DNA from 4 places in the Paenibacillus barengoltzii G22 genome. Region 4 is predicted to be linked to each of the others. Evidence: riboswitches for the same ligand, from Rfam matches in the RefSeq annotation. Region 4 holds a riboswitch; each other region holds the start of a gene.

Region 1 (3,692 bases), on a different contig from region 4:
CGCGCGTAACCCCTGCCACCGGAACAACGATCGTGCTGCCCTTTATGCAAGGTTTATCTTTATCGATGTTGATCCGAAGCTGTTCGGCGATATTGAGATAATGACGATGAATTTGATAGAAAATAAACATTACCAGCGGCAAGAAGACAAATATGAACCAGACATGCGAAAACTTCGTGATGATAAAGATAAGCGTAATGCCCAGCGTCGTTAGCATGCCAATCGTGTTAATCGTGAACCGGACCACCCAACCTTGGGGCTTGTGCTTGATCCAGCGAACCATCATCCCCAGCTGGGACAAGGTGAACGGAATAAATACCCCAACCGCATAGAGCGGAATCAAGCTCTCCGTGTTACCGTGGAATCCTAGCACCAGCAGCGCTGAAGCTGCACCAAGGAAGATGATTCCGTTGGAGAAGCCAAGCCGGTCACCGCGCACCATAAACGCATGCGGCATGTATTTGTCCTTGGCGAGCATAAACGCCAGCAGCGGGAAGGCCGAATAAGCCGTATTGGCGGCCAAAAACAAGATTAACGCCGTAATACCTTGGATCAAGTAGTACAAGCTCCCTCTCCCAAAGGTCGATTCAGCGATTTGAGAAATCACGGTGGCCTTCGGATCTGGAGCAATGCCGTACCAATAGGCCAGCGCACTAATACCGATAAACATGGTGCAGAGAATGACACCCATCATCACCAGCGTGGTTGCGGCATTCCGCTCCGCCGGCGGCTTGAAGTTCGGAATGGCGTTGGACACCGCCTCAACCCCGGTTAAGGCCGAGCACCCCGAACTGAACGCCTTGAGCAGCAGGAACAAGCTGACGTTGGATACGGCCGTCCCGAACTCCGGTGCGCTGGCATGAATCCCGCCAGTCCAATACTTGTAGAGTCCCGACACAATCAGGACGAAGATGGAGGCCACAAATAGATATACCGGAACCGCCAGCATTGAAGCCGATTCCGTGACCCCACGCAGGTTCATGATGGTCAGTATAGTAATCATCAGGAGGGCGATCAGCACCCGCTGATCATGCAGCATAGGGAATGCGGATGTTATGGCATCTGTACCGGCTGACGAACTTACAGCTACCGTCAGTATATAATCAACAAGCAGCGAGCCGCCGGCCAGCAGTCCGGTTGACCGCCCCAGGTTATCCATCGCCACGATATAGGCCCCGCCCCCGGTCGGATAGGAGAAAATCGTCTGGCGGTACGACAGAATCAGAATCAACAGAAGCCCAAGTACCGCAAACGAGATCGGGATCGAATACCAGAGCGCGGAAAATCCCGCCGCCATCAGGACGATCAAAATCTGCTCCGTACCGTATGCCACGGAGGACAACGCGTCCGACGACAATACGGCCAATGCCTTAAGTTTGCTTAGCTTTTCTCCTTCAATTTCGGTACTTTTCATCGGTCTGCCGATCAGTACCCGCTTCAGTTTGCTTACCATGATGAAATCCTCTTTTCATTCTCAAAATAGCCTTCAATCCTGATCCGCTCGTAGTCCTTTAGGCTTCCCATTCCTGCAGCGAACAACACAAAAAGGCCGCAGGAAAGTTGGACCTTCCCGCAGCCGCTTTAAAAAGTTCAAGCAGATCACTGCGACAATTCCCTCTTTCGGACGCTTACGGAGTTAGCTGACGGATTCGGGCACGAAAGCAGCCCTACGCAGTTTGGCCAAGTTGGCCAAATCAAGCGATTCACCCCGGAAACCCGCCCTTTTGGACGCGTTTCATTGGTTCCCCCGTTTCTTTCTGAAATAAAGAAAGAACTCAGCGATCAGGTATTTTCGCCATATCAAATTGCTACGGATGAATCATACTCCCCGCCTCAAGAAGTGTAAAGATGCGGAAAAGGCGAATGGGTCGGAAAATGGGATCGACCTTGTTCGAGGAAGCGCATACATCATCCTCTTGCATTCATTTTTGAGGGCAGGCTTGAATTATCGAAGCATACATGCAAAAAACACCGTAAGGAGCGACATCCAGTCGCTTCCTACGGTGTTCTGATCTCAAACCGATACAGGTTTAAAGCGAGAGTCCTCTCAACTTCTTATCCAGCAGCTCGAACGCCAGCTGCAGCCGATCTTCCGGCACCTCGCTATAGCGATCTCCGATACTGATTTCAAAGGTACTCCCCCCATCTGCCTTCTCTTTGACGAAAGAGGTTAAGCCAACCCCGGTTTCCCGATATACCTCAATCAGCACGGGCTCCAATCGATCCTTGGGAACGTCCGAATGAACATGGAACATGTTCGACACCGGGATCGCCGGGACGGTCTTCATCCGATGACATTGATTAAACAGACTGGAGAGCTCCTGCGCTTGCCGATAATACATCCCCATCTTTCCTATGCGCTGCTCATAGTAGTAATCCGCACTCAGAAAATAAGGATACAAGCTGATGAGATCCCCGCCGTGGCGTCTTTTCCACACCTTAGATTCCTTCGTCAACTCCGGATCCCCGGCCAATATGGCTCCGGCGATTCCGCCGATGCCTTTGTAGAACGAGATATAGACGCTGTCGAACAGGGCGCAAACCTCTGCGGCGGTTTTTTCGTAGTAAGGCAACACTTCAAACAGTCGGGCTCCGTCCAGATGCAGCTTGATGCCTCGCTCCCGGCAGTAGGCGGATATAGCTTCAAGCTCTTCGAACGGCGGCAGTTGACCGCCGATTTCGCGCTGCGGCAGCTCCAACAGCAGGCATGAGACATCCTCTGGCAGCTGACGAACGTCCTCCATCTCAATCAGCCGATCTGGATCCGCCAAGAGAATCGGCTCCAGCCCGTGCAGCTCCTTCAACCCGTCCTCCTCATGAATTTCCAAATGGCATAAAGGATGATAGGCCACACGTTTGGACCCTTTGCGGTCACACCATATCCGCAGGGCAATTTGCTGCGCCATTGTACCGCTCGGAAAAAATACAGCAGACTCCTTACCAAGCACTGCAGCCATTTTCGCTTCGAAAGCTTCCAGCGCTTGCCCTGAACCGTACATGTCACTGTCTACCCCGCCGCTGATCTCGGCAAAGGCCTGCTTCAACACTTCTACATTGCGTTTTCCGTGGCCCGCCACTTGATAAACTGTCCGTTCAAAGGCTGCCTTCAGTGTCCGCCTATCCAGTGCTCCATCATTTCCATACATGCTCCTCAACGCTCCTCTCCCATGCTGACTGACTAATTTGTATGATCATGCTTATTATACGCCATTTGAATCAGGAATCGATTGATCGATTGTCCACTTAAAATTTTATTTCGGACTTCTCTACTTCATGCCATAAATAACTAAGCAATATAGGAGGAGTATAGACAGGCATGATCCATTGGTAAGTCGAATCCAAAGTCAACTCACCAAGCCAAAATCTCCCTTTCTCATCTAGCTGCATTCTCCATTTTCCACTAGCAACAGCCTGTCCTTTATCAACGCGCTCTCTAGCTTCTTCGTATGTGAATTCCACACCTTTTTTTCGCTCGATTTCTTCAAGAGCCATCTCGTAATTCCGCTTCTGTTCCTGTTCCTTCTCCTCGGTGAATTCCGAATCGAATACGACAGAAAAGTCCAGGCCTTTGAACTTATGACTTTCTATTAAGTCTTTAAAGGCTTCGGTGACATATACTAGCGTAGAAGCTCGCTCAACAAATTTAAAAATATACGTCTCTGCAGGTATTTTTGTAAAATCAAATACTAACT
Region 2 (3,692 bases), on a different contig from region 4:
GAGTACACCGGCTTCAAGGCCGTCTTTTTGGAACACCGGAATCATGTTGATCGTTCCAATCGTGGATAACACGAAGTAAGCCGACGCCAGGAAAATTCCCCGCTTAAACGAGGTATGAACTCGCGTCAGCGCGCTGTAAACGATCGCCAGAATGGCCAGCACGAACGTCAACAGGGCATAACCCGCATAGGTAAGCCAGCTGGCGATTTTGGTCTGCCCGGCAACGTAGTCCAGATGTGCCTGAGGTACACTAAAATAGCTCTCCAACGAAGAAACCTTACCGTATTCGAAGCTAAGCTTGATTTCCGCCTGCGATTCACCTAAGGTGTAGCCTTGGATACGGTAGAGGAGGCCTACATCCCCTTCACCGGAGGCCAGCTCCAAATCGCTTGGTTGAAATCCGAAAGCGTTCAGGTAAGGCTGTGCCAGCTCCTCTTTCTCCGCTAGCGTGAGATCCCCTTCCCATGCCTTCATGGAATCGGTCGTTTCCGATCCTACATCCAGCATCATCTGCTTGGTGGCGTTGCTGGAGGAACTAATCTCCTCGAAGCCAACGACTTTCCCCGTAGTCATATGAACATCTACGGTCACGGCGCTTAACGCTTCAGTGGGATCCGTGTAACGGACACGAAATACGTCATAGGGAAATTGCTTGTCATACGTTTTTAAGTATGGGGCGAGCAGATCGGCTTTGGTTAAGTAACCAAACAGATCAGAACGTGTTTCGTATGTAATTAATGCTTTATCCTTCGCGGGATTCGGCAGGTCGATCCCAAGTACCGATTGGACAAATTCACTTGCACTGGCGGCTGCTTCTTGTTTGCTGATCACCTCATTTGATTGCTGCAACTGCAACGATTCTGAATCGGTGGTCGGGAACAGTTGAACGGCCACGAACACAATGAATCCGAGGGCGGCCAGCAGCCACAGATTTTTGGTCTTCATCCTGCGGCGGCCGTTTGACGTCAAAGGGGAATTCACTCGCAAAACTCCTTTGTGATTAAGTTGAAATCAATTCTGGGAAACGTACTCTTCTTATAATATGAGGTATGTTTTTCGCTCAAGTACGTCAAAGTAAAGATAACACAGCTATCCCCCCTGCGCCAGACGGAGGGCAAAATTGACGAGAAACGGCAAAAACTTCGGCAAGTCTACGCATCATTTAGATTGGAGGGGAAGTTGATCTGCACAATCCCTGATTTCGTCTTTTTCTGGTCTTTTTCTTGAAAATAGAGCTTTGTGGTGGGACGCAATAAGGGATATAATCCATTTGACGAAAAATGAATGAAAACAATTGAAAAGATTGGCCGAATTTCGTAATGAAAACGGGGGAACCGTACATTTTGGGGTGAATTTCCCGGAGCTTCAACTTCTTACATGGGAGGATGAAGCGTCCGCGAATAGGGCAACTGGGCATGTCCGAATCCGTCAGCTAACCTCGTAGGCTTGTGCATCAGGAACCAAACACCGAAAGGCATTGGATTTCCAGTGCTTTTTTCTTTTGTTCTTTTTTCAGGAAGACGATGAGGTGAACGCGTTGAATACGAAGAAAATAAACCTTTCTCCGCCGCAGGTATTAGTGATTGGGTTTGCCCTCATCATTTTGCTGGGAAGTCTGCTGCTTATGCTTCCGATCTCCGGGACGTCCGGGGCACCGACGCCATTTGTTGATGCATTGTTTACGGCAACTTCGGCAACTTGTGTAACGGGGCTGTTTGTAGTGGATACGGGAAGGTATTTTTCAACTTTTGGCCATATCGTCATCATCTTGCTCGTCCAAATCGGGGGGCTTGGCTTTATGACCATGGCTACCTTGTTCTCCCTCGTCCTGAAACGGAGAATCTCGCTGAAAGACCGTCTCTTGCTCCAGGAAGCGATGAACCAAAATTCAATGGAAGGCATCGTTCGCTTAATTCGCAAGGTGCTGGTGTATTCGCTGCTGATTGAGTCCGGTGCAGCGGTGTTCCTTACCCTCCGCTGGGCCTTTGATATGCCGTTTGGCCGGGCGCTGTATTTTGGGATTTGGCATTCGATTTCCATGTTTAATAATGCAGGATTTGATCTGTTTGGGGATTACCGCAGTTTAATCCCCTATGTGAACGATCCTTTGATTAACATTGTATCCATCTTACTTATCGTGTCCGGCAGTCTTGGTTTTATTGTCTTGTCCGATCTGGCGGAGTATCGCAAGCATCGCAAATTGTCGCTTCATTCCAAGGTTGTGCTGTCGATGACGGCGGTCCTGATTGCGATTGGTACGATCGTCATTTTCGTGTTCGAATTCACGAATCCACGCACGCTGGAGCCGCTTAGCTGGAGCGGCAAAATCTGGGCCTCTTTATTTCAATCGGTCACGCCGCGTTCGGGAGGGGTGGTCACCCTTGATACCGGTTCGCTGCGTCAGGCTACGCAATTCTTCATGATCATCCTGATGTTCATTGGGGCTTCGCCTGGCTCAACAGGGGGCGGGATCAAGACGACTACCTTTACGATTCTTATCGGTGCGGTGATCTCCATGATCCGTGGACGGACGGATTTGGTGTTATTCCGTTACCGGATTGCTGAGGAACGGATCTCTAAGGCGCTGACGATTACGATGATGGCGCTGTTCGTCATCGTTGCTGTAGCGATGGTATTGTCCACTACTGAAGATGCAAATTTCCTCTCTATCTTGTTTGAGACGACCTCCGCTTTTGGAACCGTTGGATTATCGATGGGCTTAACGGAGCGTCTGACGGATTTTGGAAAAGTAGTGATTAGTCTTACGATGTTTGCCGGACGGCTGGGGCCTTTGACGCTCGCCTATGCGATTGGTCCAAGGAAGGGGAAAGAGTTGTATCGCCATCCAGAAGGTAAAATCATTATAGGATAAGGGGAAAATGGGCAAAAATGAAAAAGCAGCAGTTTGTGGTCATCGGCTTGGGGCGCTTCGGCTCGAGTCTGGCCTTGGAATTGATGGAGTTAGGATATGAGGTTCTGGGCATCGACCGGAATGAAGAGATCGTGGAAGAACTTAGCGATCGGCTCACGCATACCGTTGTCGCTGATGCCACAGAAGAAGAGGTGCTGAAGTCGCTGGGGGTTCGCAATTTTGATTGCGGCATCGTGGCGATTGGCACCGATATTCAAATGAGCATCCTGGCGGCCATTCTCCTTAAAGACCTGGGTATTAAAACGGTAGTCGCCAAAGCGATCTCGCTTCTGCACGGCCGGGCTTTAGAGAAGCTGGGAGTGGATCGGGTGATCTATCCGGAACGCGACATGGGGATTCGCGTGGCCCATCAGCTGGTTACTCCCAATCTGCTGGATTACATTGAACTGTCGAAGGAATACAGTATCGTCGAGATGAACGTTCCGGCATGCCTTCACCAGAAGTGCCTGGCTGATATTAATCCGCGGACGCGTTTTGGCTGCAGCATCGTGGCGATTCACCGAGATGGCGGTGTCTTGGTAGCCCCTACTGCGATGGATCAGTTAAATGAAGGCGACATTATGGTTATCATTGGGGCTAAGAAAAATATTGAGCAGTTTGAAACGATCATCAATCCATCATAAAATGGGAAGAAGGCTTACTAGCAGGGAACGGGGAATAGTATGGAACAACAGGCCATTTGGGCTTTAATCATTTTTTTGCTGACTTACGCACTTATTATTTCTGAGAAAATTCATCGAACGGTGCTGGCCATGGCGGG
Region 3 (3,692 bases), on a different contig from region 4:
CCTCGTCCGGATGTCTCCCTGGGGGATCCTCCGGTTTATTGGGCATGCGTGGGTTGAATTTCTGCGGGGGACCCCGATGTTAGTTCAGCTCTTCATTATTCATTATGGTTTTTCTACGATGTTTGGCATTAATTTTTCGCCGATTGAATCCGGTTCAATTACGCTTTCGATCAACAGTTCAGCTTATCTGGCAGAAATTTTCCGCGCCGGGATTCAAGGTGTGGACCGTGGACAAGGAGAGGCGGCTCGTTCCTTGGGGATGACTAAAGGGATGACGATGCGCCACATCATCATTCCTCAGGCAATCAAATCGGTACTCCCTGCCATTGGCAACGAGTTTGTGACCATTATCAAGGAATCATCGATCGTTTCTATTATCGGGATTACGGAATTGATGTTCCAATCCGGCGCGATTGTGGGCATCACCTATGACGGAATGACGCCATACTTGATTGTTGCTATTCTGTACTTTATTCTGACATTCACGCTGTCTCGGATTTTGGGCGTGTTCGAAAGGAAGTTGAAGACCAGTGATCACCGTTAAAGGTTTGCATAAAAAATTTGGCCAACTCCATATTTTGCGCGGGATCGATCTGGAAATCTCCAAAGGCGAAGTTGTCGTCGTTATCGGTCCGAGTGGATCGGGGAAGAGTACGTTTCTTCGTTGCTTGAACCTGTTAGAGGTTCCGACCGAAGGGGAGATCACCTTTGAAGGAGCTTCCATCACTGCCAAAGGCCATGACATCAATAAAACCCGCGAGAAAATGGGCATGGTGTTCCAGCACTTTAATCTGTTCCCGCACAAGACCGTAATCGACAACATTACGCTGGCCCCTATTCGCGTTAAGAAGCTCGATAAAAGCAAAGCGGAAGCAATCGCCATGGATCTGCTTCGCACGGTTGGACTGGAGGATAAGAGAAACGCCTATCCGGCGCAGCTCTCCGGCGGTCAGAAGCAGCGGATTGCGATTGCCCGCGCATTGGCCATGGAGCCGCATGTGATGCTGTTTGATGAGCCAACGTCGGCTTTGGACCCGGAGATGGTCGGAGAGGTGCTTGACGTCATGAAGAACCTGGCTGAGCGGGGCATGACGATGGTTATCGTTACGCATGAGATGGGATTTGCCCGTGAGGTAGGTGACCGCATCCTGTTTATGGATCAAGGCGTCATTTTGGAGCAAGGTACGCCGCAAGAGGTGTTTGGGGCGCCAAAGCATCAGCGGACGCAGGACTTTTTAAGCAAAGTATTATAAATTTGAGGGACCGTCCGAGGACTTCGGGCGGTTTTTTTGTCCTTTGGAGTTCGAACGTACGCTCTAAGTTTACACGCTTTTTACTATTAAACACAAAAATGTAACCAGTCCAGTCAAGGGATTCCGCCGTTTGGTGGGATTTACCTGGCCTATTGGTTACAAAATTGTGATATATTGAGTAGGCCGAAACCTGAACTTGAGGTGCGGGGGACGAAAGATGAAAGCAGAAGCGGTCACGCTGACTGTTTTCTTGGGGTGAAGCGTATCGAGGCGATGCGCCGGGAATGATCCTTTTTCCCGAATCCGACAACTAACTCCGCAGGCGCAGTAAAAAGGAGGGCAATTCACTTGAATACTCGTATTTGGTCTAAACTTGCAGCAACGGCGCTGATTGCCGTAAGCCTTACGATTCCGATGCAGACGATATCCGTCCATGCAGACGCGGTACATAAAGCCGTGGAAGGAGATACATTTTATCTTCTTGCCAAAAAATATGGCGTAGACATGAATAAACTCATGGCTGCCAACCCATCCATCAATCCAAGTAATATATACGCTGGATTGAAAATCACCATTCCGGGCGTCCAGACGCAATCGACAGGAGTAGCTTCTGCTGCTCCGGCGAAGAAGGAAAATGCGGCGACGACAACCGCATCCGCTTCCAAGCTGAAAGTGATGTCCACTGGGAACGTGGTTGAAGCGTGGGGGAAAACCTTTACTTACTCGAAAACGATTAATGTGAAAGCTTCGGCGTATTCGGCATCCGCTAGCGAGAATGGAAAATGGGGAGCGGTTGACTACTTCGGCAACCCGCTGAAGCTGGGCACCATCGCGGTTGATCCCAAGGTCATTCCGATGGGCACGAAGGTGTTGGTAACCGGGCATAACCATGATGGGCTGCCGGATCAAGCTTTTGTAGCTACGGCTACTGACCAGGGGGGAGCTATCAAAGGCAATCGGATCGATATCTTTATTCCAGGCAGTGCGGCAAATGCGAAAGCGTTTGGGTTCCAAGATGTGACGCTTTACGTATTAAATTAAACATGAGGTGTAGATCAAAAAGCCGGTCAGGATATGTCCTGGCCGACTTTTTGGTTTTGCTGGCAAATGGCCGATTCATACGGGTCAGCGGTATTTGGTCGTATGCAGCAGCTCAGAAAGATCAACGAATTGATACCCTTGTGCCTGCAGGGCGTCGATGATCTTCGGCAAAGCTTGAATGGTGCCGGTTAAGTCGGAGCCGACGCCGCCGCCTGAATGTTGAAGGATGATCGAGCCGGGGCCCGCCGTACTCATCACATTGGAGAACACCTTCTTTTCGTCGATCCCTTTCCAATCCTGGGAATCCACATTCCAATTTACGAGGGTGTAACCGTTCTTCTTCGCCCATTGGACCTGTTCTTCCTTAATTTCTCCATAAGGCGGCCGAATCAATTGGGGACGATATCCAACGACGTTCTGAATAATTTTCTCCGTGCGTAAAATCTCGCTCTGGAACTGCTTAATGGAGCGGTTACGGAAGTTCGGATGACTATAGGAATGGTTGCCGATGAGGTGGCCTTCGTGACTCATCCGCCGCAACAAGCCGGGAAACTTCTTTGCTCGCGCCCCAACCACAAAGAAGGTGGCTTTGACCCCTTTGCGGTGAAGTACGTCTAAAATTTGCGGTGTAAACCGCGGATCCGGCCCATCATCGAAGGTCAGCGCAATCTGCTTCACCTCCGGTCCCCGGAAGATGAAGGTTTCTGAATATTTGCGGCGCAGTTCACCAAGATCGGCTGACGTGGTACCTGCAGGTATGAATGTATCCTTATTGTCCGCCTGATTCCCCTGAGATGTTGGGCCCCTAAGTTCGAGATCGCGTGCTGTGTCGGCTTTAACAGGATACAGTTGAGTCCCGCCTGCCATGACCAGAGAAGCGGTCATACAGCAGACCAGAACTTTCTTCAGCTGTATAAGCAATGTGAAGTCCCCCTTCAATCCGAAAACTGTACATGTTCCCTAGTATCCCCTAACTTTGCAAAGATCATAATGGACGGTGCAAAATCGCGCAGATTACTGCCTATGACCAGTTGTGAGAGATGTCACAGACGAACCCGTTAAAAACATGCATCCTTTGATGAAGTGTAATCAAATGGATGGGGGGAGCTTATGGCAATCGTAGTGGCGAACAAAGAAATATCACCAGGGGTGTTCAAACTGTCGGTACAAGGGCGATTTACGGGAAAAATCGGGCAGTTCTACATGTTGCGCGCCGGGGAACGCTACCCGTTACTGTCCCGACCGATCAGCATCTTTGATCTTGAAGAGGATCGGCTGGATTTCTTGATCCAGGTTGCGGGAGAAGGGACGACTCGGTTGTCTGAACTGAAGCCGGGCGACCGCTTGACCTTGGATGGGCCGTTTGGGAACGGGTTTCCGTCGCTTGTGGGAAGGATT
Region 4 (3,692 bases):
ACAGATCATCTCCGGGATGCTGTAGTACTGCACGGCGATGCTGAGGCTGCCGTAATCCTTGCCGCCAGGAGCCGCGGCCATACGCTCAGCCACTTCCTTCTGGATCATGACGACGATATTTCTCAGCGGGAGCTTCTCTTCCAGCAGCTTCATCATGATGGGAGTCGTCACGTAGTAAGGCAGATTGGCAACGACGCTGACGCCGCTCACTTCACTGAACTCAGCCGCAAATAAAGCCTGCAGGTCCAGCTTTAACACGTCGCCATGGATCACATGGACGTGCGGGTACGGCTCCAGCACCTCCTGCAGAATCGGGATCAGTCGCTGGTCGATCTCGACCGCGGCCACCTTGCCCGCCTCCTGCGCCAGCTTCTCCGTTAACGCGCCGATTCCGGGTCCGATTTCGAGTGCCCCCTGGCTCTCGTCCAATTCGGCGGCGGCAACGATTTTACCGAGGATGTTCTGGTCGATCAGAAAGTTTTGCCCCAGGCTCTTTTTGAACGAAAAACCGTGCCGCTGGATGATCTCCTTCGTCCGGCGCGGTGTGGATACGTCTTCCCTTATGCTCATGGTTCTTAAACTCCTTTGCTTTCCAACTCGGCTAACGCAGCTGCAAACTCCTCGCGGCTGATCCGGAACACGGTTAACCGCTTGTAGAGCTGCTTTCCGTTACAATATCCGATACCCAGCAGCTCGCCCAGCGCTTTTCGCCGCGCCGCCGCTTGCGGGTGCACGATTAACCCTGCGTTTATCAAGTCTTCCCAGGTGATCGCGGCCTCTACTCCAGGCGCTTCGCTGCGAACCCGGGATAACGCGGCGCGAATCGCCTCCGGCGAGGCGTTCTCCACCCCGATGTCGCCTCGCTTCGTCGCCTCCGCCTCCGGCAGGAAAGCGTGCTTGCAGCCCGGCACCCGCGCAGCCACAATCTTGCGAATCCGCTCCCCGGCATGGTCGGGATCCGTAAAAATAATCACGCCCCGGCGTTCCTGCGCCAAAGCGATTTTCTTGAGCACGGCTTCGCCGATCGCCGAACCTCCGGTCTCGATTGTATCCGCCTCTACGGCGCGCTTTATGGCCACGGTGTCGTCTCGACCCTCCACCACGATGACCTCTTTGATCATGAATCTGTCTTCCTTCCTGTTCTTGCTTGTCTCCACCAGAATAACAAAAAGAAGAGGATCATATCATCCTCTTCTAATCCACTGTCTTATTCATCATCCTAATACTATCTTATTCCCTTCGCATTGTAAAACGAAAGAGAACGAGAACTTAGTTCAATTCCGGCTTCGTCGGACCGATCACGTAGACGGTGCGGCCCTTCTTGCGGCCGAATTTCTTCGCATCCTTCAAACTATCAAAATACACATCCATCTTATGGCCATCGATGGCCCCGCCGGTATCCTCTGCCTTACGGAAGCCGATTCCTTCGATGTATACCCACCAACCAAGCGGAACGACGTCTTTATCCACCGCAATCGTTCTGCCTTCTGTCACGCGGGTACCCGAAGCCGTGCGGGTGCCAATTCCGTCTTCTTCCGCCGAATACGCGGTTAACGTAACATTTTTCAAGACTTTTTTATATTTGAATGAGACGCCACCTTTGGTCGTCGTTCCGCTGATGTTCACCGTATTTCCCTTACGGCTGATGCTGGCCGACAGAACCTCGGTAGGTTTCTTCGTACCGACTGCGATCACCTTCGGCTGAGCTTCCTTGGAGACCTCTTTGCCGAGCCAACGCTTCGCCACGAATTTTCCGTCTTCGTAAGTTTTCTCAATGTTGTGAATGACCAGACCTTCGGAACCTTCCTGGATCACTTTCGTGGTGCCTTTCAGCAGCTTGTCGTCCGACGTTTTGACCACGCTAAAGGGCACGGCCTCCTTCGTCTGCACCGTTTGCTTGCTGACCCGAACGACCTTCACATTCAGGTTCTCGGTAACTTTACTGTCCAATGTCGGTGTCACCTTGTCGTCTTCACCCAAAGTGATGCCGAGCTCGGACAATACGCCCTCGACTTTGCTTTGCGTCGTGAAGTGGACTTTCGTATTGCCGTCCGCAGTCACATTGACCGGCTTCGCGCGTACTATGACAATGCGGTCACCGTTCTTCAGCGAGCTTTCCAGCGGGAGGGATACTGAATCCTTCGCACTGAGCTTAATCGATTGTTCCTCCAGCAGATGAGCTACACTGGATTGGGTTGTCTCCACAGACTGGACATTCCCGTCCACAATCAGGGATACTTCCTTCTGTGCCTGGCTATACAGCCAGATTAGGATGATGATGATTCCCGCGATGGCCAGAACGCCGACGAGCGCTATCTGACGTAAATTCTCATGCTTCCATCGCATTGCGTAAGACATGCTGGATGAGCGTGATTCATGGGTCTCCTCTTTGCGGAAAATGCCCATTTCTTCCGTCCTCCTTCATAGTCCCGCCGTCTAGGTCGATGCATGATAACGATTGACGCGACTACAGTTACTTTTTACAAAACGCGCAGCGGCTTGCTTAAATTTCAAATCTAAAAGTGTGGTTCATAAGATGACTTCTTGACTACCTTAGCGCGTTTTGCATCCTTGACCAGTCTCTCCTGCTTGTCGTCACCTCCTGTTTTCCAACAGTATGACGACCCTATTACTTTTATTCAAAACAAAAGAAGCCGGGAGAAAGAGTTAGAGGAACTCCTTCGTGGCTTCTTGAATGTCTTGGGTGTAATAGCTGCACGAGTGACCTCTCTTATTCGCTTACGAGGTTAGCTGTCGGGTTCGGGCGAAAGAGAGCCGCCCTTTCTCAGTACATTCGCTCATGGCGCAATGACCTTGAATTCACCCCATAGACCCTGGAAAGAAATCGAATACGAACGCATACAGGCTATCGCCAACTGCAATCCGTATTGGTTCCCCCGTTCTCCGTCATAGGAGATTCAGCGAGACTGGTTCATGGAACCAAGCATCGTACGGTTCAAAACGAACCGAATCGATACTGAAAAGATTCTATCCTGTTTCGATGCAGGTTGTAAAGGACGAATCAACCACGTTTTTTTAAAAAAATGGTTAAAAAAATGTAATGACCTTGTTTTTGAGGGTTAAAAAGCATTAATCTTTCCGAAATCCTCTTTATTTCATCCGTTTTGCTCTCAAATACTCGGGATTCCAAATCGTTCCAATGCGTTTCGGGTGGTAATTTCCGCGATTTCCTCAAAAGTGACCCCTTTGAGCTCGGCTGCCATTTCTGCAACCAAGCGGACATGAGCGGACTCATTCCGTTTACCACGATATGGATGCGGCGTTAAATAAGGGGAATCCGTTTCGATCAGCAATCGATCCATCGGCGTCTTGGCCAACACTTCTTTTGGCTGTTTTGCATTTTTAAACGTAATCGGCCCGCCAAACGACAAATGAAATCCCAAATCTAGACACATTTTGGCAATTTCCCAACTGCCGGAGAAGGAGTGCATCACACCTCCAACCTCGTGGGCTTTCTCTTCCCGAAGGATGCGCACCACGTCTTCGTGAGCGTCCCGATTATGAATGGAAATCGGCATGCCTAAGCTGCGAGCCAGTCCAATTTGCTGGCGAAAAACCTTATGTTGAACGTCCTTAGGGGACGTATCCCAATAATAATCCAGCCCAATTTCTCCGATGGCGACGACCTTCTCATGCTTGCACAATTCTGCAATCCAGTCCAAATCGCCCTC

What was found. A riboswitch is a leader RNA that binds a small molecule or an ion and turns the genes downstream of it on or off. The one in region 4 is predicted to bind cyclic di-AMP.
Region 1: linked by a shared signal. The riboswitch ahead of C812_RS16715 (APC family permease) and the one ahead of C812_RS21350 (3D domain-containing protein) in region 4 are both predicted to bind cyclic di-AMP.
Region 2: linked by a shared signal. The riboswitch ahead of C812_RS01760 (TrkH family potassium uptake protein) and the one ahead of C812_RS21350 (3D domain-containing protein) in region 4 are both predicted to bind cyclic di-AMP.
Region 3: linked by a shared signal. The riboswitch ahead of C812_RS07645 (3D domain-containing protein) and the one ahead of C812_RS21350 (3D domain-containing protein) in region 4 are both predicted to bind cyclic di-AMP.

The regions. Positions count from the first base shown of each region.
Region 1 covers NZ_KE159654.1:413,839-417,530, forward strand. Annotated here, with positions in the region: gene C812_RS16715 (APC family permease) at 1-1,453, opposite strand, end outside; cyclic di-AMP (ydaO/yuaA leader) riboswitch at 1,611-1,791, opposite strand; gene C812_RS16720 (threonine aldolase family protein) at 2,031-3,146, opposite strand; gene C812_RS16725 (imm11 family protein) at 3,244-3,692, opposite strand, start outside.
Region 2 covers NZ_KE159652.1:359,367-363,058, forward strand. Annotated here, with positions in the region: gene C812_RS01755 (CPBP family intramembrane glutamic endopeptidase) at 1-945, opposite strand, end outside; cyclic di-AMP (ydaO/yuaA leader) riboswitch at 1,296-1,462, shown strand; gene C812_RS01760 (TrkH family potassium uptake protein) at 1,529-2,872, shown strand; gene C812_RS01765 (potassium channel family protein) at 2,890-3,555, shown strand; gene C812_RS01770 (ArsB/NhaD family transporter) at 3,595-3,692, shown strand, end outside.
Region 3 covers NZ_KE159652.1:1,639,877-1,643,568, forward strand. Annotated here, with positions in the region: gene C812_RS07635 (amino acid ABC transporter permease) at 1-544, shown strand, start outside; gene C812_RS07640 (amino acid ABC transporter ATP-binding protein) at 531-1,253, shown strand; cyclic di-AMP (ydaO/yuaA leader) riboswitch at 1,425-1,593, shown strand; gene C812_RS07645 (3D domain-containing protein) at 1,602-2,294, shown strand; gene C812_RS07650 (polysaccharide deacetylase family protein) at 2,379-3,209, opposite strand; gene C812_RS07655 (dihydroorotate dehydrogenase electron transfer subunit) at 3,405-3,692, shown strand, end outside.
Region 4 covers NZ_KE159656.1:138,960-142,651, forward strand. Annotated here, with positions in the region: gene rsmA (16S rRNA (adenine(1518)-N(6)/adenine(1519)-N(6))-dimethyltransferase RsmA) at 1-570, opposite strand, end outside; gene rnmV (ribonuclease M5) at 576-1,121, opposite strand; gene C812_RS21350 (3D domain-containing protein) at 1,270-2,406, opposite strand; cyclic di-AMP (ydaO/yuaA leader) riboswitch at 2,722-2,934, opposite strand; gene C812_RS21355 (TatD family hydrolase) at 3,132-3,692, opposite strand, start outside.